3 regions of the Acidovorax lacteus genome follow, and region 3 is predicted to be linked to each of the others. Evidence: predicted binding sites of a transcription regulator. Region 3 holds the regulator's gene; each other region holds the start of a gene.
What was found. The regulator FNR, encoded in region 3, switches genes on or off when oxygen is low (the NO sensors DNR and NnrR bind a similar motif). The targets are predictions, from matches to a motif close to TTGATNNNNATCAA.
Positions count from the first base shown of each region.

Region 1: ABD866_RS04500 (cation-translocating P-type ATPase) is a predicted target of FNR. The motif match lies at 6,340-6,353, and genes of this name have one in related genera.
Region 2: ABD866_RS09865 (hemerythrin domain-containing protein) is a predicted target of FNR. The motif match lies at 6,418-6,431, and genes of this name have one in related genera.

Region 1 covers NZ_BAABEX010000007.1:228,601-236,209, forward strand. The annotation lists gene ABD866_RS04480 (DUF808 domain-containing protein) at 1-323, shown strand, start outside; gene ABD866_RS04485 (OmpW/AlkL family protein) at 505-1,095, shown strand; gene ABD866_RS04490 (formylglycine-generating enzyme family protein) at 1,401-2,258, shown strand; gene ABD866_RS04495 (metal-dependent hydrolase) at 2,259-3,347, opposite strand; gene ABD866_RS04500 (cation-translocating P-type ATPase) at 3,490-6,234, opposite strand; gene ABD866_RS04505 (peptidase U32 family protein) at 6,602-7,609, opposite strand, start outside.
Region 2 covers NZ_BAABEX010000013.1:105,235-112,843, reverse strand. The annotation lists gene ABD866_RS09895 (dienelactone hydrolase family protein) at 1-512, opposite strand, end outside; gene ABD866_RS09890 (MarC family protein) at 725-1,360, shown strand; gene ABD866_RS09885 (winged helix-turn-helix domain-containing protein) at 1,668-2,351, shown strand; gene creC (two-component system sensor histidine kinase CreC) at 2,367-3,797, shown strand; gene creD (cell envelope integrity protein CreD) at 3,949-5,442, shown strand; gene ABD866_RS09870 (hypothetical protein) at 5,439-5,759, shown strand; gene ABD866_RS09865 (hemerythrin domain-containing protein) at 5,846-6,355, opposite strand; gene ABD866_RS09860 (DUF1800 domain-containing protein) at 6,652-7,609, shown strand, end outside.
Region 3 covers NZ_BAABEX010000030.1:69,505-77,113, forward strand. The annotation lists gene hemN (oxygen-independent coproporphyrinogen III oxidase) at 1-499, opposite strand, end outside; gene fnr (fumarate/nitrate reduction transcriptional regulator Fnr) at 691-1,413, shown strand; gene ABD866_RS15225 (hypothetical protein) at 1,794-2,087, opposite strand; gene ABD866_RS15230 (FixH family protein) at 2,177-2,449, opposite strand; gene ccoG (cytochrome c oxidase accessory protein CcoG) at 2,517-3,962, opposite strand; gene ccoP (cytochrome-c oxidase, cbb3-type subunit III) at 4,045-4,959, opposite strand; gene ABD866_RS15245 (cbb3-type cytochrome oxidase subunit 3) at 4,987-5,124, opposite strand; gene ccoO (cytochrome-c oxidase, cbb3-type subunit II) at 5,136-5,765, opposite strand; gene ccoN (cytochrome-c oxidase, cbb3-type subunit I) at 5,782-7,221, opposite strand; gene ccoS (cbb3-type cytochrome oxidase assembly protein CcoS) at 7,286-7,423, opposite strand; gene ABD866_RS15265 (heavy metal translocating P-type ATPase) at 7,423-7,609, opposite strand, start outside.

The sequences.
Region 1 (7,609 bases), on a different contig from region 3:
TGTGGCTGCATGGCCGCCCGGGTGGCGGTGCGCAGGCGCTGGGCCGCGGCATCCTCACCGCTGCGCCCTGGCTCATGCGGGCGCTGTCGGTGGCCGGCACGGCCGCCATGTTCCTGGTGGGCGGCGGCATTCTGGTGCATGGCCTGCCGGTGCTGCACCATGCGGTCGAGGCCTGGAGCGCCGCCGCAGGGCAGGGCGCGGGCGGGGGTCTGCTGCGTGCCGTGGTTGAGCAGTTACTCAACGCGGTCACGGGCCTCGTGGCCGGAGCGCTGGTGCTGCTGGGTGTGACGCTGGTGCAGCGCCTGCGCGGCAAGGGGCACTGAGCCCTCTTGTCATGGCGGCTCCTGCCGCCATCCGGCGCTCTGTGGCGGGTGGAGCGGGTGGACATGGTTGCCTGCGCAACAACCTGCGCAGTCTTTGACGTGCGGCAAGGCGCGGTGGCCTCGGGTGGGGCCCAATGCAGTCACGGGGGATGTCCCCGTGTATCACTGCAACGAGTCCCCTATGAACAAGCATCTGCTCGCCGTCGCCGCTTTGTGTGCCCTGACCTCTGGAGCCGCCCTGGCCCAGCAGGCCGAAGGCCCCTGGATGGTGCGCGCCCGCGCCGTGCACCTGGACAGCGCCAACAAGGACAGCACGGGCCTGGGCCTGTCGGTCAACAACAAGGCGATCCCTGAAGTCGATGTTTCGTACTTCTTCACGCCCAACATCGCGGCCGAGCTGATCCTCACCGTGCCGCAAAAGCACACGCTGAGCGCAGCCGGTGTGCCCATCGGCACCCTCAAGCACCTGCCGCCGTCGCTGCTGTTGCAGTACCACTTCAATGTGGGCGGCATCAAGCCTTACGTGGGCGCTGGCCTGAACTACACGCGCTTTTCCAGCGTGAACCTGCCCGCAGGCGTCACGATCGACAAGAACAGCTTTGGCCCCGCGCTGCAGGCCGGGGTGGACATCCCGCTTGCCAAGAACCTGTACCTCAACCTGGACGTGAAGAAGGTTTACATCAAGACCGACGTGTTTGCGGCAGGCGTCAAGGCTGGCACCTTCAAGGTGGACCCAGTGCTCGTGGGCGTGGGCCTCGGCTGGCGCTTTTGATGCGGTGCGGGGCGCATGCCCCGCAGCTCCAAGGAACCTCGGTTCCGGTGCGGCAGGCCAGGCTGCGCCGGAATGCTGGGCCGACGGTGGGGTGCGACAGCACCGCTCTGCAGCCCGGTGCTTGTGGGTGCTCCAAGGCCTGCCTGTGCAGGCCTTTTTTGCGTTTGCTTGTATGGCCAAGAGCGGCGAAACCCGCTGCAGCAAACGGCCTGGAATCCCAGGCCCATGCAGGGCCATGCGACCGCAGCCGGCAACCCGTGGCTGGCTGTGCCAGCATGCGCGCCAGTGCTGCCGAGGTACACCCCATGATCCGACAGGTTCCGCTCCGCCTTGCCACCCTTGCCGCTGCCGATGGGCAGCCGCTGCGCCGACTGGCCCGTGCCTGCGGGCTCCTGCCCTGGATGGCCGCTGCCGCAGTGTCGGCCCAGCCTGCGCACAGCAGCCCCAACCCCGCAGGCATCGACTGGCAGCCCATTGCAGGCTTTGCCATGGCGCGCACCGAGACGACCGTCGGGCAGTTCCAGCGCTTTGTGGCGGCCACCGGCCTGCAGACGCGGGCCGAGCGCGAGGGTGGCGGCCAGGTGTACGAGGCCGGGTGGGTGCGCAAGCCGGGCTGGACCTGGCGCACACCCTTCGGCCCCCAGTCGCCCGCAGCCGCCGCCGAGCCCGCTGTGCACATCACCTACGACGAAGCCCAGGCGTTTTGCCGCTGGGCCGGTGGCCGACTGCCCACCGATGCCGAGTGGACCGAGGCCGCCTACACCGAGCGCCGTCCGAATGCCCCGGCGCCCTGGCAGACCGGCCGCACCTATCCGTATCCGACTGGTGATTCGCCGCAGGGGGCGCAATGCCTGGACGACTGTGGTGCCGAGGCCGCACGCCGCGCCGTGCCCCACAGTGCACGCCTGTGGCGGGGTGCTGGTCATGCGCTGGCAGGGGCCACGCCCGCAGGGGTCAATGGCCTGCACGACATGGGCGCCAACGCCTGGGAATGGGTGGACGACCCCCCAGGCGCGGCCGGCAATGCCGAGCGCCTGACCCGCGGCGGCTCGTGGTGGTATGGCGCGGGGCCCATGCGTGCTGCGCACCGCCAGAGCAAGCCTGGCGACACGACCGTGGTGTACATCGGCTTCCGGTGCGCGCGCGACTGGCCTGCGCGTTGATCAGCCCGGTGCGGCCACGGGTGCCGTGGGGGGCATGAGCTCGATGTCCGCCCCGCGCAGGCGCTGCCACAGGCGCGGCAGCGCGCCGTCCAGCGGCGGGCGCATCCAGCGCTGCTCCACCGTCACCGACCCGCGCGCGAGTTCGTCGGCGGTGCCCAGCAGGAAGTGGAAGGTGTAGAACGGCTCCTGGCCCATGCGCAGGTCGGTCAGCGTGACCTGGCCGCCCTCCAGTCCCATGCGGTAGAAGCCGTGGCTGAAGGCGGCAATGCGTTGCACGGCGGGCAAGGCTGCGTGGGTGCTGATCAGCGCCGCACCCCGGTCGTAGGCCTTCCAGCGCATGGGCCGGCCACCGTCAAGCAGCGAATGGAATCCTTCCCAGTAGCGTCCGTCCTCGACGGCCACAGCACGCCACAGCACCGTGTTGAAGGGGGTCGGCGTGACCAGCACCCGCTCGGCCTGAATGCCCTGGGCGGCGAGCGACGCTTTCACGACCTGCCGCACATGCTGTTGGGCGGCCGCGCTCCAGCCCAGGTAAGCGGTACTGAGCGCAAGGCCCAGCAGACAGGCCTTGCGTACCGTGCCCACACGCTGACTGACGAGGGCCACGGCCAGGGCCAGCAGCAGGGGTAGCGTGTAGAGCGGATCGATGATGAAGATGCTGCCCAGGCCAAACGGGTGGTCAGAGAACGGCTGCGCCAGTTGCGTGCCGTACACCGTCATCCAGTCGAGCAGGGGATGGGTGAACAGCGTCAGCCAGGTCGCAAACCACCACCGCTGCCATGCGCTTGCGTGGGCCGACGAGACCTGCGTCTGCGGGGCAGTGGCATCTGATGTCTGTGGTCGGCCAAGCCAGCGCGCCCCCACCCATCCCAAGGGCAGCGAAAGCACGCTCAGGTAAATCAGGGAGTGGCTTTCGGCCCGGTGGCGCACCATGTCCAGAATGGGGTCGCCGTGGCGCACAAAGGTGTCCAGGTCGGGAAGGGTGCCCATCGCACCACCCCACAGCACGGCCTTCCAGGGCGCTGTGCGCCCTGCGAGCACGGCGGTGGTAAGGGCTGCGCCGAGGGCAAACTGGCTGACGGAATCCATGGTGGGGGTCGCGAGTGGGGGGTGCGGGCATTGTCGCGTTCGCCAGTGGTCCGTGCCGGGGCAGGGGCATGAAGGTCATCCGCGCTGCGGCGCTGCCACCCGCACCGGCGCGGCCCCTGCGGTTAGAGCGCGAGGGCTGCCCTCAGCGGGCGCGCCTGTGGGCAGGGGCTGCGGCCGGTTTTGCTGCCCGGCGGCGCCAGGCTTTTTCGGCCTCGACGGCCGCGTACACCACAGCGGCTGCGGCCATGCACAGGGCCAGTTCGCCCGCCGACAGGGCTTCCGTTTTGAAGATGGGCTGGAGTGCAGGGACGTAGATGGTGCACAGCTGCAGCGCCACCGTGCAGGCGACCGCACCAAGCAGCGGCCGGTTGGACCCCATACCCTGCCGCCACAGCGGCGTGCGTTCCGACCGCACGGCCAGCACATGCGCCATTTGCGCCAGGGTGAGGACGGTGAACACCATGGTCTGCCAGTGGGCCAGGCCGGTGTGCAGCGCCCAGGCCTGAACCGCCAGGCACAGACCCCCGATCAGCAGGCCGACGAACAGAATGTGCTGCCACATGCCCTGTGCGAACAGGCTTTCCTGCGGTGGGCGCGGAGGCCGATCCATCACCCCGGTTTCAGCGGGTTCGGCCGCCAGCGCCAGCCCGGGCAGCCCGTCTGTGACGAGATTGACCCAGAGAATGTGGATGGGTTGCAGCGGCATCGGCAGCCACAGCAAGGGGGCCAGAAAAATCGTCCAGATCTCGCCGGAGTTGCCGGTCATCGTGTAGCGCACGAACTTGCGGATGTTGTCGTAGATGCGCCGGCCTTCGCGCACGGCCGCGACGATGGTGGCGAAGTTGTCGTCCAGCAGCACCAGGCTGCTGGCTTCCCGGGCCACGTCGGTTCCGCCGCGGCCCATCGCCACGCCGATATCCGCGCGCTGCAGGGCCGGTGCGTCGTTGACGCCATCGCCCGTCATGGCGACAAAGTGGCCTCGCGCCTGCAGGGCTTGCACGATGCGGATCTTCTGGGCCGGGTCCACCCGGGCATAGACCTGGACGACGTCCACCTGCGCCTGCAACGCGCGGTCGTCCATGCCCGCCAGGTCGGCCCCCGTGAGCACGGGCGCATCGGCGGCCTGCACGATGCCCAGACGCTGGGCCATGGCGCGCGCGGTTGCGGGGTGGTCGCCGGTGATCATCACTGGCACGATGCCCGCCGTCTGGCACTCGCGCACGGCCTGGGCCGCCTCGGGCCGTGGCGGGTCGATCATGGCGAGCAGGCCCAGCAGTTCGAGGTGCCGCTCGGCTTCGTCGGCGGGCCAGCGGGCAGCCTCCAGCGGTACGGTGCGCCGTGCCACGGCCAGCACGCGCAAGCCCTGGGCTGCCAGGCCCTGCGCTTGCCGCAGCACGGCCTGACCATCGAGCGGCGCGGCCCCGCTGGGCTGCCACTGCACGGTACACAGCGGCAGCACGGATTCAGGCGCCCCTTTCACGTACAGCACCGCATCGTCCCCGTGCGCCGGTGTGCACGGCCCGTGCAAGGTGGCCATGCGCTTGCGCTCCGAGTCGAACGGCCACTCGTGGTGCCTGGGGGACAAGTGGCCGAGTTGGCGCGCAGCCAGCCCTGCCACTTCGGCCGCCACCATGAGGGCGGTCTCGGTCGGGTCGCCCACCCAGGCCTCGGGCAGCAGGGCCGCATCGGATGCGGGCCAGTCCGGAAGCGCCCGGGCGTCGTTGCACAGCGCCGCGGCGCGCAGGGTTTCGCCAAGCACTGCGGGCAACGGGGATGGCACCGCCGCGTCGGCGTGCCAGACGCCTTCTGGGGACAGCACACGTTCCACCCGCATGCGGTTTTGAGTCAGGGTGCCGGTCTTGTCCGAGCAGATCACCGTGACCGACCCCAGGGTTTCGACCGACGGCAGACGCCGGACCAGAGCATGCACCTCGACCATGCGCCGCGCCCCCAGCGCCAGCAGAACGGTGACTACGGCGGGCAGTGCTTCCGGAATGGCGGCCACTGCGAGGCTGATGGCCGTGAGGCCCATCTGCCACACGGCCTCGCCGCGCAGCACACCGACCCCAAACACCACGGCGCAGATGGCCAGCACCACCAGGGCCAGGCGCTTTCCGAAGGCCGCCAGGCGGCGTTGCAGCGGCGTGGGGGGCGCGTCTTCGTCCAGCAACTGCGCCATGCGGCCCAGTTCGGTCTGCATGCCTGTGGCCACCACCAGCCCGCGGGCACGCCCGTGCGTGGCGGTGGTGCCCTTGAACGCCATGTTGCGATGGTCTCCGAGGCTTTGAACCTCCTCGGCCTGCAGCACCGCGTCTTCCTTGCCCACCGTCACCGACTCGCCCGTCAGCGCCGATTCGTCCACCTTGAGCTGGGCGATCTCGAACAGCCGCAGGTCGGCCGGAATCTGATTGCCCGCCTCGATCAGGACCACATCGCCCGGCACCAGCGCGTGCGCCGGTACGGTTTGCGGCATGCCGTTGCGCAATGCCGTGGCCTGCGCGGCCGCCAGCCGCCGCAACGCGGCCAGGGCCTGGTCGGCGCGCCAGGCCTGTACGCAGCCAATGACCGCGTTCAGCAGCACGATCACCAGAATTACCGCGGCATCGGTCCATTCGCCTACCAGCCCGGCCACGGCGGCGGCCCCGAGCAGCACCAGCACCATGAAGTCGCGCAACTGTTCGGCCAGGCGCTGCAGCAGGCTGCGCGGCCTGGCGGCGGGCAATGCGTTCGGGCCGTGCCGTTCGCCACGCGCCAGGGCTTCTTCGGCGGTCAGCCCGCTTGCCAGATCCACGCCATGCTGGCGCGCCAGCGCATCGGTGGCCTGCAGGTGGGCCTGGTGGGGTGCCGTGGGCGCGGGTGTGGTCGGGCGTGGGGAGGAGGAGGGCATCAAGGCATGCGAAGAAAGGCCGTGCACGACAGACGCAGCGCGCAACAGCGGTCTGCGCATTGCACCCGCTCGCCGGGCATGGGGCAAGCGGCGAGCGCCTGGGGCTTGACCCACATCAAGTGCTGCCGTGTGTTGGGGCGGCCTTGGGCTGCAAAGCGCTGGCGTTGTGGCCGGGAGCATGCGGTGCAAGCCGGATGGCCGTGTGGGCGTGGCAACGGGCCCAGCGGCATGCAGCCCTGCGGGATGGGCGCGTCGGGTGGGGCGGCACGGTGTGCACCCTTGGCCTGCAGCGCACTGGCAGGCAAAGCCTGCACGGCTAATGTCGTGCTCTACGGCCCGGAGGGCGGGCCGCAGTGCCCAGCCGGGCTCAGTGCGTGGCCGGTGCGGGGCGCTTGCGGTAGAAGGTCAGCGGCACTTCGGCCGCTTCCTTTTTGGCCTGCTGCAGCACCGAGCGCCGCATCTTGCCCACGACGTGCATCTCGCAGGGCTTGCAGTCAAAGCGCAGCGTGAGCCGCTCGTTGTTGTGCACCAGCACCAGCGGCTCGGCGCGGATCGTGCCTTGCACGCCCGTCACGCCCTTGGCCTGTTTGGGGCACAGGCTCAGCGAATAGCGCACGCAGTGCTTGGTGATCATCAGGCTCACCTCGCCCAGCTCTTCGTGCGCCTCGTAGGCCGCGTCGATCACCCGCACGCCGTGGCGTGCATAGAAGTCGTGCGCCTTCTGATTGAACACGTTGCCCAGGTAGCTGAGCGTGTCTTCTGGGTAGGGTACAGGCGGCTCCACCGGCTGGGCGCGCGGCAGGCGCTGCAGGCCGTGGGCGCGGGCCTGCTCCAGCGCGGCCACGGCGTCACGTCGCAGGCCGTTCAGGGCCGAGGCCGGCACGAAGCGCGGGCCGCGCAGGCGCAGGTCCATGGCCTGCACGCTGAAAATGGTAGTGCCGAAGCGGCCGAGCTGCTCGCGCAGCGCGTCCTCGGCACGTGCGGGGTCGCTGGCGTCCTGCAAGGCGATGGCCAGCGTGGCTTCGCCCTGGTAGCCGTCTTCGTCGGTCAGCGTGAGTTGCAGGCCGGTGTCGGTTTCGGCCAGTGCCAGCCAGGTGCTGATGCGGCGGTCGCTGGACTTTTTCTCCAGCATGCGCACCCAGGCCATGTCGCGGTTGCGGTTGACTTCGGTGCCCTTGCGCAGGTCGCGCAGCGACTCGATCGGGTCTTTGGGGAACACACGCCACTGGCCCACACTGCGGGCCGACACCGGCTCGGCGCGGTTGATGGCCAGGCCCACGAGCTCCTTTTGCAGGTCGTAGTAGCACAGGCCGTCGCCGTTGTGCAGCACGGTGGCCGGGTCGGTGACTTCGATCTCGACATGGTCGGCGCCCAC
Region 2 (7,609 bases), on a different contig from region 3:
TCGCGCTCGCCAAAGTGCGCGAGCACCGGCACGCGCGGCTGGCGGGCCGACTCTTCGGGCGTGGTCATGCCGCCGCCGTAGTAGCACACGGCTGCGGCCAGGCCTTCGAGCGCGCAGGCCGAGCGCCAGGTCAGCAGGCCGCCCCAGCAAAAGCCCACGATGCCCACCTTGCCGCCGCTGCGCTCGCGCGCCCAGTCGATGGCGGCCTGGATGTCCTGCAGCACACCGGGGGCGGGCAGGCCGTCCACCGCCTGCTTGAGGCCGAAGCCGTCCTTCATGTCCTGTTCGGTGTAGCCCAGCTCCACCCCCTGCTGCACGCGCGCAAAGGTGGAGGGCGCGATCGCCAGGTAGCCACGCGCGGCAAAACGATCGGCCACGGCGCGGATGTGGCTGTTGACGCCAAAAATCTCCTGCAGCACCACCACGGCGCCCTGCGGCGGCGCGTCGGGTTCGGCCACCCAGGCGGGGCAGGCCTGGCCATCGGCGGCCTTGAGTTCGATCCACTGACCCATGTGCGTTCTCCTTGTTGCGGTGCGGCGGCGGCCCGGCAGTGTCGCGCCCGGGCACCACCGCGGGTGGGGCCCCCTCGCCTCGGGCGATGGGGAATGCTGTAATGCGGCCCATTGCCGCACCCTGGCATTCTTGCAGCGCCTGGCTTTTCGGGCAAAACACTCGGCCTTGGGGCCAGCGCTGCGGCCCGCCGAATCCACCCCGAGTCTTGCGCATGGACCTCAAACCGCTGATCACGCTGCTGGCGATCGTCAATCCGCTGGCCATCGTGCCGTTTTTCATCCACTACACCGAGGGCTTCAGCCCCGCGCAGCGCCGCCGCACCATCCAGGTGGCCTCGATGAGTGTGTTCTGCGTGATCGCCGCCTGTGCGCTGCTGGGCCTGCAGATCCTGGATTTCTTCAACATCTCGCTGCAGAGCTTCCAGGTCGGCGGCGGCATGCTGCTGCTGATCTCGGCCATGAACATGCTCGGCGCACAGCCCGCAGAGGCCAAACCGCACACGCACGAGCTGGAAGAAGGCGCCGAAAAGGCCGCGGCTGGTTCGAGCATCGCCGTGGTGCCGCTGACGATTCCGCTGCTCACCGGCCCGGCGAGCATGTCCACCGTGGTGATCTACGCCGACCGGGCGCAGACCTTCTGGCAGCACGCGTCGCTGCTGGTGTACGGCGTGGTCATCGCCGCAGCGACGGCCGTGTGCTTTGCACTAGCCGACCCGATTGCGCGCGTGCTGGGCAAGACCGGCATCAACGTGATGACCCGGCTCATGGGCCTGATCCTCGCGGCCCTGGCGGTGGAGGTGATGGCCGACGGCCTGGGCAAGCTGTTCCCGGTGCTGGTGGCGCGGTGACAGGGTGCCCCCTGAGTCGCCTGCGGCGCCTTCCCCCTCGGAAGGCTCCTCGGTACGCATCGAGCGGAAAGTGTGCGCCGCGGATCGGGAACGGCTGCAAGGCGCCAAGCGCAGCAATAGCCTGCGCTATTGCGAGCATTGGCAACGCAGCGGGCGGCCCGAGTCCGCGGATGCACACGGCGCGAGGATGCGTGCAGAGGGGCCCTGGCCCTCGCTGCGGGGCGGCCCTTGCTCGGCGTCCCCGCGCCGACGGCCCGCGCACCTTGCCACCGGGGGGGGCGGCAGGCTTCACGCACTAGCATTGACCATGTCCACCATCCTCGTTCTGGAAGACGACCCGGCGATTGCCCACACCGTGTGCTACGCCCTCGGCCGCGAGGGCTGGGCCGTGACGCACAGCCTGCTCGTGCAGGACGCGCGCCAGCAGCTGCGCGGCCAGCGCTTTGACGCGCTGGTGCTGGACGTGGGCCTGCCCGACGGCAGTGGGCTGGATTTGCTGCGCGAGCTGCGCCAGGCGCCCCCGGCACTGGCCCAGTTGCCGGTGCTGGTGCTCAGCGCCCAGGGCGAAGAGATCGACCGCGTGCTGGGCCTGGAGCTGGGCGCAGACGACTACCTGGCCAAGCCCTTCAGCCCGCGCGAGCTGGCGGCGCGCGTCAAGGCCCTGCTGCGCCGCGCGGCGCGCGCACCCGCCACCACCGCCCCTGCGGGCCTGCACGACGACGCCGCAGGCCAGCGCATGCTGCTGGCCGGGCAGCCGCTGCCGCTCACGCGGCGCGAATACCGTCTGCTGGCCTGCCTGGTGCAGGGCGCGGGCCGCATCCTGAGCCGAGAGGCCCTGCTGGCCGCCGCCTGGGGCGACGACAGCGACAGCCTGGACCGCACGGTGGACACCCACATCAAAACCCTGCGCGCCAAGCTGCGCGAGGCCGACCCGTCGCGCGAGTACATCGTCACCCACCGCGGGCTGGGCTACGCGCTGGCCGCGGGCTGACCGCACCTCCGTCCCATGCGTCTCGGCCTGCGCCTGCTGTTTGCCTTCTTCGTCATCAACGGCATTGCGGCCTTCTTTGTGCTGCGCGTGTTCGTGGCCGAGATCAAGCCCAGCGTGCGCGAGGTGATGGAAGACATGATGGTGGACACCGCCCACCTGCTGGCCGAACTGGCGGCCGACGACCTGGCCGCGGGCCGCCTGGCCGACGGGCGCTTTGCCCAGCAGGTGCGGGCCTATGCGCAGCGCACGGTGGACGCGCCGATCTGGGGCCTGTCCAAGCAGAGCCTGGACTTCCGCATCTACGTGACCGACGCGCAGGGCGTGGTGCGGTTCGATTCTGAGCAGCGCGCCGTGGGCGAGGACTATTCGCGCTGGCGCGACGTGGCCCGCACGCTGCGCGGCGAATACGGCGCACGGGCCACGCGCGAAGACCCGGCCGACGACAGCACTGGCGTGATGTACGTGGCCGCCCCCGTGCAGGTGGACGGGCGCATTGCCGGCGTGCTCACCGTGGCCAAGCCGGTGCGCAGCGTGCAGCGCTTCATCGACCGCGCCGAGCGCAAGGTGCTGGCTGGCGGCCTGCTGCTGCTGGGCCTGTCGGCGGCCGTGGGCGTGGCCGTCACGCTGTGGATGGTGTGGAACGTGCGCCGCCTGCGCGACTACGCCCTGAGCGTGCAGGGCCCGGCGGCCGGCGCGCCCGCGGGCGACTGGACGGCCCCGCCCCCCGTGCCCCGGGTGCCGGGCGAACTGGGCGACCTGGCGCAGGCCATGGACCGCATGCGCGCCCGGCTGCAGGGGCAGGACTACGTTGAGGGCTATGTGCGCGCCCTCACGCACGAACTCAAAAGCCCGGTGGCCGCCATCCGCGGCGCGGGCGAGCTGCTGCAGGACGATCTGCCCGCGGCCGACCGCGCACGCTTTGCCGACCAGGTGGTGGCGCAGAGCGAGCGCCTGCAGCGGCTCATCGACCGGCTGCTCGAACTCTCCAAGCTTGAGCAGCGCCCGCACGCCGAGGCCTCGGCCCCGGTGGCGCTGGCCGCCTGCGCGCAGCAGGCGCTGCAGCAGGTGCAGGCGCGCGCGGCGCAGCGCGGCATTGCGCTGGCGTTGAGCGGCGAAGGCGCGAGCGGCCCCTGGGAGGCCGAACTCATCACCCTGGCGCTGGGCAACCTGCTGGACAACGCGGTGGACTTTTCCCCGCCCGGCAGCACCGTGCAGGTGCGGCTGAACGGGCCCGAGGTGCAGGTGCAGGACGCAGGCCCCGGCGTGCCCGACTATGCGCTGCCGCGGCTGGGCGAGCGCTTTTTCACCACTGCGCGGCCCGACGGCACGCGCAGCGGCTCGGGCCTGGGCCTGGCCATCGTGCAGCGCGTGATGGCCCTGCACGGGGGGCAGATGCAGGTGCGCAACACCGCGCCGGGCCTGTGCGTCACGCTCACCCTGCCCTGACGGGCGCGTGAGCGCGGGGCAGCCGGGCCGTCCCGCGCCCGCCGCCCCGCCGCCCCGCCGCACCACTTCACACCCGCTTCACAGACTTCATGGTCCGCTCACGCGGGCTGCCGAGACTCGCCTCCACACACCACAACACCTCGGAGGACCTGTGAAGAAACGCCATCCCTGGCTCACCAAACTCGCCGCGCTGGGCGGCATCACCCTGCTGCTGCTGTGGGGCCTGGGCCTGATCGCCGACATCGTGCGCGACCGCCAGAGCCACCGCAGCCAGGCCGTGCAAAGCGTGGCCGACAGCCTGGCGGGCCCGCAAACCCTGCTGGGCCCGCTGATCCACATGGCCTGCGTCGAAAGCTGGGACGACGCCACCGCACCGGCCGAGCGCCGCGGCGAGCAGCGGCGCGAATTCCGCCTCACGGCCATGCCTGAGCGCCTGGTGCTGCGCACCGATGTGGCACTGCAAGAGCGCGCGCGCGGCCTGCACAAGGTGCCCGCCTACCAGACGCAGACGCGCATAAGCGCCCAGTGGGACACGCTGGCCAGCCTGCAACCGCAGCGCCAGGTGCAGGGCTCGCGCCTGCAGTGCGGCCAACCCATCCTGATGGTGGCGGTGAGCGATGCGCGCGGCATCCGCAACGCGCGGCTGCAGCAAGACGGGCAGACGCTCGCGCTCAAGCCCGGCACCTTCCACCCCACCTATGCGCGCGGCCTGCACGCAGTGCTGCCCGCAGCGCTGGCGGGCAGCAGCGGCGGCTTTGCGGCCACGCTGGACCTGGAACTCGTGGGCACCGAGCGCTGGGCCGTGGTGCCGCTGGGCAGCACCACCGAAGTCAGCGTGCAGGGCCCGTGGCCGCACCCTTCGTTTGGCGGACGCTTTCTGCCCACCGAGCGGCAGGTATCGGACGCGGGCTTTCGCGCGCAGTGGCGGCTGTCGTCACTGGCCACCACGGCGCAGCAGGACGTAGAGCGCAAGCGCCGCCTGTGCGACCCGGCCAGCGACACCGGAGCGGACGCGGCCACGCCCGCCGAAGGCCCGAACGCCGCGCCGCGCGGTTGTGTGGACAGTTTCAGCGTGGCGCTGGTGGACCCGGTGAACCCCTACACCCTGAGCGACCGCGCCACCAAATACGGCCTGCTGTTTGTGGCCCTGACCTTTGTGGCCGTGGGCCTGTTCGAGCTGCTGCTGCGCCTGCGCGTGCACCCGGTGCAGTACCTGCTGGTGGGCAGCGCGCTGTGCAGCTTCTTCCTACTGCTGGTGAGCCTGTCGGAGCACCTGCCCTTTGGTTGGGCCTACGGCGTGGCGGCCAGCGCCTGCGTGGCCCTGCTCACCTACTACGCCAGCCACATGCTCGGGCGGCTGTCGCGCGGGCTGCCGCTGGGCGGCGGCATTGCGCTGCTGTACGGGCTGCTGTACCTGCTGCTGCAACTGGAGCAGACGGCCCTGGCCGTGGGCTCGATCGCGCTGTTCGCCGTGCTGGCCGCAGTGATGGTGCTCACCCGCAAGGTGGACTGGTACGGCCTGGCCCCGGCGCGTGCCGACCTGCCCGAAAAACGCCCACCACCGCCCGCACCGCCCACCTCGGCGGGCATGCAGTTCCCGCCCGTGCCGCCGCGCGGGGCGTCTCCTGCGGCGGGGTCGGCATGAGCGCCGCGCACCCCCATCACGCGGCGGGGCAGAACGGCTGGGAGCGCTTTCTGGCCGGGCACGGCAGTGAAGGCACGCCGCCCCCCGCCACCGCGCTGAGCCCGGCCGACGCCGACCGCGTGGCCGCCTACCGCGACGCGCTGCTGCAGGCCCTGGCCCAGCGCGACCGGCAGGCGCTGGCCCAGGCACAGGCGCGGCTGGCGCAGGCCGCATGGCGCGCACGCCCGCTGGCTGCGCCCCCGCTGCGCCGTGCGCTGCGCGAGCTGGCCTGGCGCGCGGCCGGGTTGGGTGTGGCGCTGCGGGTACCGCTGGGCTGAGGGGGAATGAGAGCGAAATCGGCTGCTCGTGCTGATTAATCAAGCACGAGCAGCTATGTATTTGATAGCAATGGCTTGCAGGGTGGTCAAGCCGTCGCAGCCGCCTCGGCCTGCTCGGCATCGCCAGACGAGCAACTGTGGCCGCCACAGCCGTGGATCAGCTCCTGCGGCAGCGCACCGGGCGCGTGCACGGTGCCGGTGGCCGGATCAAAGCCCACGCGGCGCAGGTGCAGCGCGAGCGCCGCGTCCATGCTTTGTGCATGCTGCGGAAACCACACCGCCAGCTCCGACGCCATGGCCCGCACCACGCCCAGCTCGCCGCGCTCTGCACGGGCCGCGCCTTCGCGCATCACCTGCAGCACCACCTTGTGCTGCAAGCTGTGGCAGTTGCCCGAGGCAAAACGCGTCTGCGCCATCCAGGCGTCTTCCTGGCCGAAATGCTGTTCGGTGTGGTCCACCAGCGCATGCCAGGCGGCCAGCACGCCCGCATCGTCGGCACGCTCGACGGTGGCCAGCAGATCGACAAACTCGCGGTGGGTGTCGTCCATCAGGGGCAGGTCGAGCGCGAGCGCGTCGGTCCATTGGAGTGTGGGCATGGGGGGCTCCTTGGGGGCAGCAACAGGAAGGCGCAGCTTAGGTGCGCGCCCCGGAGGGTGCTTTGACGCAGGTCATGCGCTGCGCGGCGCGGTCGCACCGGCAGCGGTGGCTCAGGCGGGCGATCGGCTTGGCAGGCAGTGTTGTAAATCCCCCTCAAGTCGGGGCGATGGCCGTCAAGCCTTTATCGAGAGACAGTTGCGTTTGGTAACGGCTGTGCGTTCTATACACGTTTGCACGGTGTATCGCGGCGTAACGCGGCTTCTTACACTGCGGACACCACTCCTGCGCCCGCACCATGGACACCCTCGTTGCCCCAGACGCCCCCCAGCGGGCCCTTGACCCGAACACCCCGGGTGCCGACCAACCCGCAGCCGCGACGAGCCCGGGTGCGCCCCGCAGCGCAGCAGCCACGGCTGCAGGCACAGCCACCATGGCCGCCGCTGCGGCCAGTCTGGCCGCCTGCGGCGGGGGCGGCGGCGGGGGCAGCGGTGCCAGCCTGCCCGGGGGTGTGACGCCGATTCCCACGCCCAGCCCGGCGCCCCTGCCCAGCCCCGCGCCAGCGCCTGCTCCCACGCCCGCGCCGGGGCCAGCGCCCGGGCCTGCACCGGCCCCGAGCCCAGCACCAAGCCCGGCCCCTGCACCGGCCACCGGCCTGTACCGCTTCACCACCCCGGCGAACGACGCCGACGCCGCACGCTTTCTGCTGCAAGCGCAGCTGTCCACCTCGGTGGGCGAAATCGCCTCGCTGCGCAGCAGCACCTATGCCGACTGGCTGGAGCAGCAATTCAACACCTCGCCCGGCATCACCGGCTGGGACTGGCTCAACCAGCGCGGCTACGCGGTGGTGGACAGCAACAACTATTTCGACAACAGCTACCCGGCCGATTACATGATCTGGCACCAGCTCATGCGCGCGCCCGACCCGCTGCGCAAGCGCGTGGCGCTGGCCTTGTCCGAGATTTTTGTGGTCTCCACCTCGGGCATCGACATCAGCTGGCGCAGCCACGCCATGGCCGCGTACTGGGACATGCTGGTGGCCAACGCCTTCGGCAGCTTCCGCAAGCTGCTCGAAGACGTGACGCTCAACCCGGCAATGGGCGTGTACCTGAACACACGCGGCAACCAGAAAGAAAACCCCGCCACCGGCCGCCAGCCCGACGAGAACTACGCCCGCGAGATCCTGCAGCTCATGTCCATCGGGCTGGTGCAACTCAACCAGGACGGCTCGTCCAAACGAGACGGCAGCGGCACTC
Region 3 (7,609 bases):
AGCCCAGCTCCGCCAGCACCGCAAGCCGTTCGGCTGTCACGGTGCGGGGATCGACCTCGATCGAATACTCACCGCCCGGGGCCAGCACAAAGCTGCGCTGCAGCATGGCCATGAGCTCGCGCAAGCCATCGTCAGACAAGAAGGTGGGCGTGCCGCCGCCCAAGTGCAGCTGACTGACCGTCTGCCCCGGGCCGCACCGCGCGGTGTGAAGGTCGATCTCTCGGCTCAGATACCGCAGGTAGGTGTCTGCGCGGTCATGGTGCTTGGTGATGATCTTGTTGCAGGCGCAGTAGTAGCACAGCGACTCGCAAAACGGGATGTGCACATACAGCGACAACGGCATCGCCTTGGTGGTGGTGCCCAGACGGCGCTGGTCCAGCGCCAGTACGTAGTCGTCCTGACCGAAGGCTTCAACGAAACGATCGGCCGTAGGATAAGAGGTATAGCGAGGCCCTGGCACATCGAAACGGCGCAGCAGTTCGGGCGTTACAGCGGTCATGTGGAAATATCCTTGCGTGCTTTTGCACTGTGCCTTAGCCTTCGAGGCATGTCCTTGACATGAATCAAGCGATCTGCCGGTAGCTGCGGCGAGAATTTGCCTTACATCAGCTGCAGGCTCGCTCCTCGGAGAATGTCTGTGACGGCCTGCCGATCGAAGGTACAGGCGTTGCCATCTTTTTTTCAGAGTCCATGAATCCGCTCACCATCAAAGTCGCCTGTTCCAACTGCAACCTGCGTGAGTTGTGCATGCCGGTGGGGCTGAACGAGCAGCAATTGCAGCGCATTGATGACATCGTGGCGATCCGGCGCAAGGTCAAACGCGGCGGCACCCTGTTTCGCAACGGTGAGGCCTTTACCTCGCTGTACGCGATTCGCACGGGTTTCTTCAAGACCTGCGTGGCCACGGAGGACGGACGCGACCAGGTGACAGGCTTTCAGATGGCTGGCGAGATCATCGGTCTGGACGGCATCGTGAACGACCACCACACCTGCGACGCGGTGGCATTGGAAGACGCCGAAGTCTGCGTGATGCCGTTCGATCGGATCGAGGACCTGTCGCGCGAAGTGACGGCACTGCAGCACCACGTGCACAAGATCATGAGCCGCGAGATCGTGCGCGAGCACGGCGTGATGCTGCTGCTGGGCAGCATGCGGGCTGAAGAGCGGCTGGCGGCGTTTCTGCTTAACCTGGTGCAGCGCCTGCACGCGCGCGGGTTTTCGCAGTCTGAACTGGTGCTGCGCATGACGCGCGAAGAGATTGGCAGCTACCTCGGGCTCAAGCTCGAAACCGTGAGCCGTACGTTCTCGAAGTTCGTCGAGGAAGGCATCGTCGAAGTCAAGCAGCGGCATGTGCGCATCCTCGATACCGATGCGCTCAAGCGCATCGTGAACAGCCAGCAGACCTGCCACTGAAGGCGGCTCTCCCGCTGCCAGCGCTGGCCTGTGGCACGGCCCGCCGTGCCGGCAGATCCACCCCGGCACCCCTGTGAACCAGGCGGCTTGCGGTCGGCCGATGCGCCTGTGCAGCAGCCCCACCGGTGCATCACCGAACGCAACCGGCAAAAACGCGCACCGCACCCACGCCCACGGCCCTTGCGTAGGCTGCTTGCGCTGTCTGGTGCGATTTCGGCCCCTCGTGCTTATTTGACAAGCACGAGCAGCTCCTGAATTGATAGCAAACCAAAAACCTGGCACCGCCCGGCCCGCAGCGCGCGGTGCATCCACCGCAACGCAGCGGCTGCGTGGAGCACGGTGCCACGCCGTTGCGGGCACCCGCGCGCGACCGTTGCGGCTCAGGAACAGGATGCGCCCTTGCGGCAGTCGTCCGGCCGCTGGTCCTGCGGCACCGGACACCGGTTGACTTCAAACGGAGAGAGCGACAGCAGCGTGGTCAGCGCGCTGGAGGCCATGGCGATGGCCCAGAACACAAAAAAGGCCACGGTGTAGACGCCCTCGCGTGACAGGGGCACCGGCTGCCCAAACCAGTGAAGATCTTGCGGATCGACCATCGCGAAGACCAGTATTTCCAGCACGCCCGCCATGAGAAAGGCTGGCCATGCAATCCACATCCAGCGCTGAGTCCACATCGTCTGTCTCCTTGCGGCCATTCGGCCGTTCTGCTGTGAGGAAGATGCCCGGCCTCCCACGCGGGGCGCCACAGGCCTGGCCCGCAATGTCAGCGAGGCTGGTCCTCAGGCGGCGTGGCCGCATGGTTGCGGCCCTTCATGGCGGGCGCGAGGCTCTTCTCGGGATGGGCCAGCGTCTGGTTGATTTCCACACCGCGGCGGTAGTAATCCTCGGCAATCACCGGATCGGGGCGGCTCAGCGCCAGCCACAAGGTGACGAAACCCGCAACGATGACGATGGCCGGTCCGGCGATCAACATCCAGACATGGCCAAACTTCCACCACGGTGCGGCACGGGGTGCCAGGTTCTGGGAAGAGGACATTTCGATACTCCTTACAAATTCTCAAACAGCTGCTGTGAGCCGAGGCCCTGCGGCAGCACCACGCGCCTCATCGGGGCACCAGAAAGACCGATTTCTCGATCACCTTGTGGCCGTCGGTCAGTCCGCGCACCTCCAATTGCACCGGGTGCGAGCCGGATGGCGCCGATCCATACGGAATCTGCAGACGCAAGGCCACCCAACGCGACTCGGCCGGCCCCACCTCGACGTCGCCGTCCGACAGAGCCTCCAGCCCGTCCAGTCCTGTCGCAGAGATGTGGTAGCGCTGCGTGGTCTCGGTGGCGTTCATGATCTGCAGCCGGTACACGTTTTCCAGTTTGCCGCCCGCCACGATGCGCGACAAGGCCGCGCGGTCCCGCACCACGTCCACCTTGAGCGGGGTGCGCATGACCAGGCTGGTCAACATGGCCACGCACAGTGCCAGCAGCAGCGCCGAATACACCAGCACGCGCGGGCGCAGCACCCGGCGCAGCATTTGCGACTGTGTCCAGTGCTGGGCCACGCCGTTCTGCGTGGCATAGCGGATCAGCCCGCGCGGGTACTTCATCTTGTCCATCACAGTGTCGCAGGCGTCCACACACAAGCCGCAGCCGATGCACTCGTACTGCAGCCCCTTGCGGATGTCGATGCCCACCGGGCACACCTGCACGCACAGCGCACAGTCGATGCAGTCGCCCAAGCCCTTGGCCTTGTGGTCGGTGTCCTTCTTGCGTGGCCCGCGCGGCTCGCCCCGTTCGGGGTCGTAGCTCACGATCAATGTGTCCTTGTCGAACATCGCGCTCTGAAAGCGCGCGTACGGGCACATGTATTTGCAGACCTGCTCGCGCATGTAGCCCGCATTGCCGTAGGTGGCAAAGCCATAGAACAGCACCCAGAAGATCTGCCAGCTGCCTTGCAGGGCCAGCAGCTCGCCGCCGAGCTGGCGGATGGGGACGAAGTAGCCCACAAAGGTGAAGCCCGTCCACAGCGCCACCGAGATCCAGGCCAGTTGCTTGAGCGTCTTCTTGCGGATCTTCTCGGCCGTCCATGGGCCGTTGTCCAAGCGCAGCCGGGTGCTGCGATCGCCCTCGATCTTGTGCTCCAGCCACATGAAGATCTCGGTGTAGACCGTCTGCGGACAGGTGAAGCCGCACCACAGCCGCCCGGCCACGGTGGTGAACAGAAACAGCGACAGGGCCGAGATGATGAGCAGACCCGTCAGGTAGATGAAGTCCTGCGGATACAGCACCAGGCCGAAGATATAGAAGCGTCGCGCCCCCAGATCGAACAGCACCATCTGCCGCTCGCCCCACTGCAGCCACGGCAGGCCGTAAAACACGAGCTGCGTGAGGAACACCATGCCCCAGCGCCAGCGCGAGAACAGCCCGCTGATAGAGCGCGGGTAGATCTTCTTCTGGGCTTCGTACAGGGAGATGACCTCGACCTGCGAAGACGCATCAGGCTCCGCGGGGGTGATCGGAATGACCTTGCGAGGCTGGCCGTCAGTGGGCTGCATGGTGGCTCATCTTCAATAACGTGGGGGGCCCCAAGGCCCCGGAGAACGCGTGGCGACGCCCCCGCGCCGCCACAGCGCAAGCTCAGCGCGCAGCGCCGGCCTTGTTCGACAAACCCCAGACGTAGGACGTGAGCACGCCAATCTGGGCTTCCGTCAGCTTCTCGGCCTGCGCAGGCATTTCATTGACCTTGCCGTTGGTGACGATGGCGGCGATGGCCGCCTCGCCCCAGCCGTGCAGCCAGATGTCGTCGGTGAGGTTGGGCGCGCCCATGGCGGTCATGCCCTTGCCGTCGGCACCGTGGCAGGCTGCGCAGGCGGCAAACTTGGGCTTGCCCAGCGATGCGCGCAGCGAGTCGTGGGGGCTGCCCGACAGGCTCAGCACATAGTGCGCGACGTTGCGAACGTCTTCCGGCGTGCCCACGGCCGCGGCCATCGGGGGCATGTTGCCCACGCGGCCCTTTTCCAGGGTCTCACGGATCTTCTCCGGTGCGCCGCCGTGCAGCCAGTCCTTGTCGGTCAGGTTCGGAAAGCCCTTGCTGCCCCGCGCGTCGGAGCCGTGGCACTGCGCGCAGTTGTTCATGTACAGGCGCTCGCCAATCGCCATAGCCTGCGGGTCACGGGCCAGGTCCTCGGGCTTCATCGAAGCAAAGCGCGCATACAGGGGTTCGAGCTCCGCCTTGGCCTTGGCCACTTCGGCGTCGTACGCCGCCTGCTGCGACCAGCCGAGCTTGCCGGCAAAGGCGCCCAGACCGGGGTAGGCGGCCAGGTAGGCCAAGCCAAACACGACGGTGATGACGAACAGCCACACCCACCAGCGCGGCAGGGGGTTGTTCATTTCGACCAGGTCCTCGTCCCAGACATGGCCCGTGGTGTTGTCGCTGGTGGAGATAACCTTCTTGCGGCCGGCCATCCACAACAGCACCAGACAGGCGACGATGCCGATCACGGTGAGCGCTGCGACGTAAACCGACCAGAAATTGCTGGTGAAGTCACTCATGGGTAATTCTCGTTCTGGTGGTGATCGTCATTCCTGCTCGAAAGGCAGCTTGGCTGCCTCATCAAAGCGGCCCCGGTTGCTGCCCAGGTAGGCCCAGACGCAGATACCGATGAAGACGGCCAGGCTGGCCAGCGTTGCGACGATGCGCATGGTGGTGATATCCATTGCGAACCTCCTTACTTGAGCGCACGGCCCATGACCTGCAGGTACGCAATCAGCGCGTCCATTTCGGTCTTGCCCTTGACTTCCTCGGCCGCAGCGGTGATCTGGGCGTCGGTGTAGGGCACGCCCACGGTGCGCAAGGCCTTCATGCGGGGCGCCACGTCGGCCGGATTGACCGTAGCCTTCTCAAGCCACGGGTAGGCCGGCATGTTGGACTCGGGCACCACATCGCGCGGATTGATCAGGTGCACGCGGTGCCATTCGTCGCTGTACTTGCCCCCCACGCGGTGCAGGTCAGGGCCCGTGCGCTTGCTGCCCCATTGGAAGGGGTGGTCGTACACGAACTCACCAGCCACCGAGTAGTGGCCGTAGCGCAGCGTCTCGGCGCGGAACGGGCGGATCATCTGCGAGTGGCAGTTGTAGCAACCCTCGCGGATGTAGACGTCGCGGCCTACCAGTTGCAGCGCGCTGTACGGCTGCACGCCCTTCACCGGCTCGGTGGTGGACTTCTGGAAGAACAGCGGCACGATCTCGACCAGCCCACCGACCGCGATGACCAGCAGGATCAGCACGATCATCAGGAAGTTGTTGGTCTCGACCTTCTCGTGGCTGAAGCCTTTGGAGGCGGTGTTGTTTTCGGACATGTGAAGCTCCTCAGACTCAGGCGTGGGCCGCATTGACGGCGGGAATGGCCACCTTGACCGACCGGCCCGAAATCGCGGTCAGCCAGACGTTCCAGGCCATCACGAGCATGCCGCCCAGGTACAGCAGGCCACCGGCCACGCGGATCACGTAGAACGGGTACGAAGCCTTGACGCTTTCCACGAAGGTGTAGGTCAGCGTGCCGTCGGCATTCACTGCACGCCACATCAGGCCCTGCATCACACCGGCAATCCACATCGCGGCGATGTAGAGCACGATGCCGATCGTGGCCATCCAGAAGTGCACCTCGATCGCCTTGATGGAGTGCATCTTTTCGCGGCCAAACAGGCGCGGCACCAGGTAGTACAGCGATCCCATGGAGATCAGGCCCACCCAACCCAGCGCACCCGAGTGCACGTGGCCCACGGTCCAGTCGGTGTAGTGGCTCAGCGCGTTGACGGTCTTGATGGACATCATCGGGCCCTCGAACGTGGACATGCCGTAGAACGACAGCGACACGATCAGGAAGCGCAGGATGGGGTCGTCGCGCAGCTTGTGCCAGGCACCCGACAGGGTCATGATCCCGTTGATCATCCCGCCCCAGCTGGGAGCCAGCAGGATCAGCGAGAACACCATGCCCACCGATTGCGTCCAGTCGGGCAGCGCGGTGTAGTGCAGGTGGTGGGGGCCGGCCCACATGTAGGTGAAGATCAGCGCCCAGAAGTGCACGATCGACAGGCGATACGAGTACACCGGACGGCCAGCCTGCTTGGGGATGAAGTAGTACATCATCCCGAGGAAGCCCGCGGTGAGGAAGAAGCCCACGGCATTGTGGCCGTACCACCACTGCACCATCGCATCTTGCACCCCGGCGTACGCCGAGTAGCTCTTCATCAGACCAGCAGGCACGGCCGCACTGTTGACCAGGTGCAGGATCGCCACGGCCAGAATGAACGCTCCGAAGAACCAGTTGGCCACGTAGATGTGCTTGACCTTGCGGATGCCCACCGTGCCGAAGAACACGATGGCATAGGCCACCCACACCAGCGTGATCAGGATGTCGATGGGCCACTCCAGCTCGGCGTATTCCTTGCCCGAGGTGTAGCCCAGCGGCAGGCTGATGGCCGCGGCCAGAATCACGAGTTGCCAGCCCCAGAAGGTGAAGGCCGCCAGAGGGCCCGCAAACAGGCGCACCTGGCAGGTGCGCTGCACCACGTAGTAGCTGGTGGCAAACAACGCGCAGCCGCCGAAGGCGAAGATCACCGCGTTGGTGTGCAGCGGACGCAGGCGCCCGTAGCTCAGCCATGGGATACCGAAGTTGAGCTCAGGCCAGGCCAGCTGGGCGGCGATGAAAACGCCCACCAGCATGCCAACCACCCCCCACACGACGGCCATGATAGAAAACTGCCGCACGACCGAGTCGTTGTAGTGCGCAGCGCTTGTTTTTGGAGAATCCATCGGGCACCTCTTTTGATAGCGGTGAAAGTTTCAATCAGTGACTGCCTGGGGGCATTGACGAAAGTCAACTGTCCCGAAGAATGCGTTCGCCCTCTTGCTCGATGCTCTCGAACTGGCCGTGGTACACCGCCCACCACAGGCCTGCGAGGATCAAGAGCACGAGAATTACGGACAGCGGAATCAGCAGGTACAGGATGTCCATCAGGCGGCCTCCACAGTGGGTGAAACAGACGACGAAGGCGCGGCCGCAACCGGCAGCGCAGCAGCGACAGAAGATGTGGGATCGGGCAGTGCACGCGCCAGCCGCGCAGCGTTGAGCACCACGAGCAGCGAGCTCAGCGCCATGCCCAGGCCCGCCAGCCACGCGGGCATCCAACCGGCCACGGCC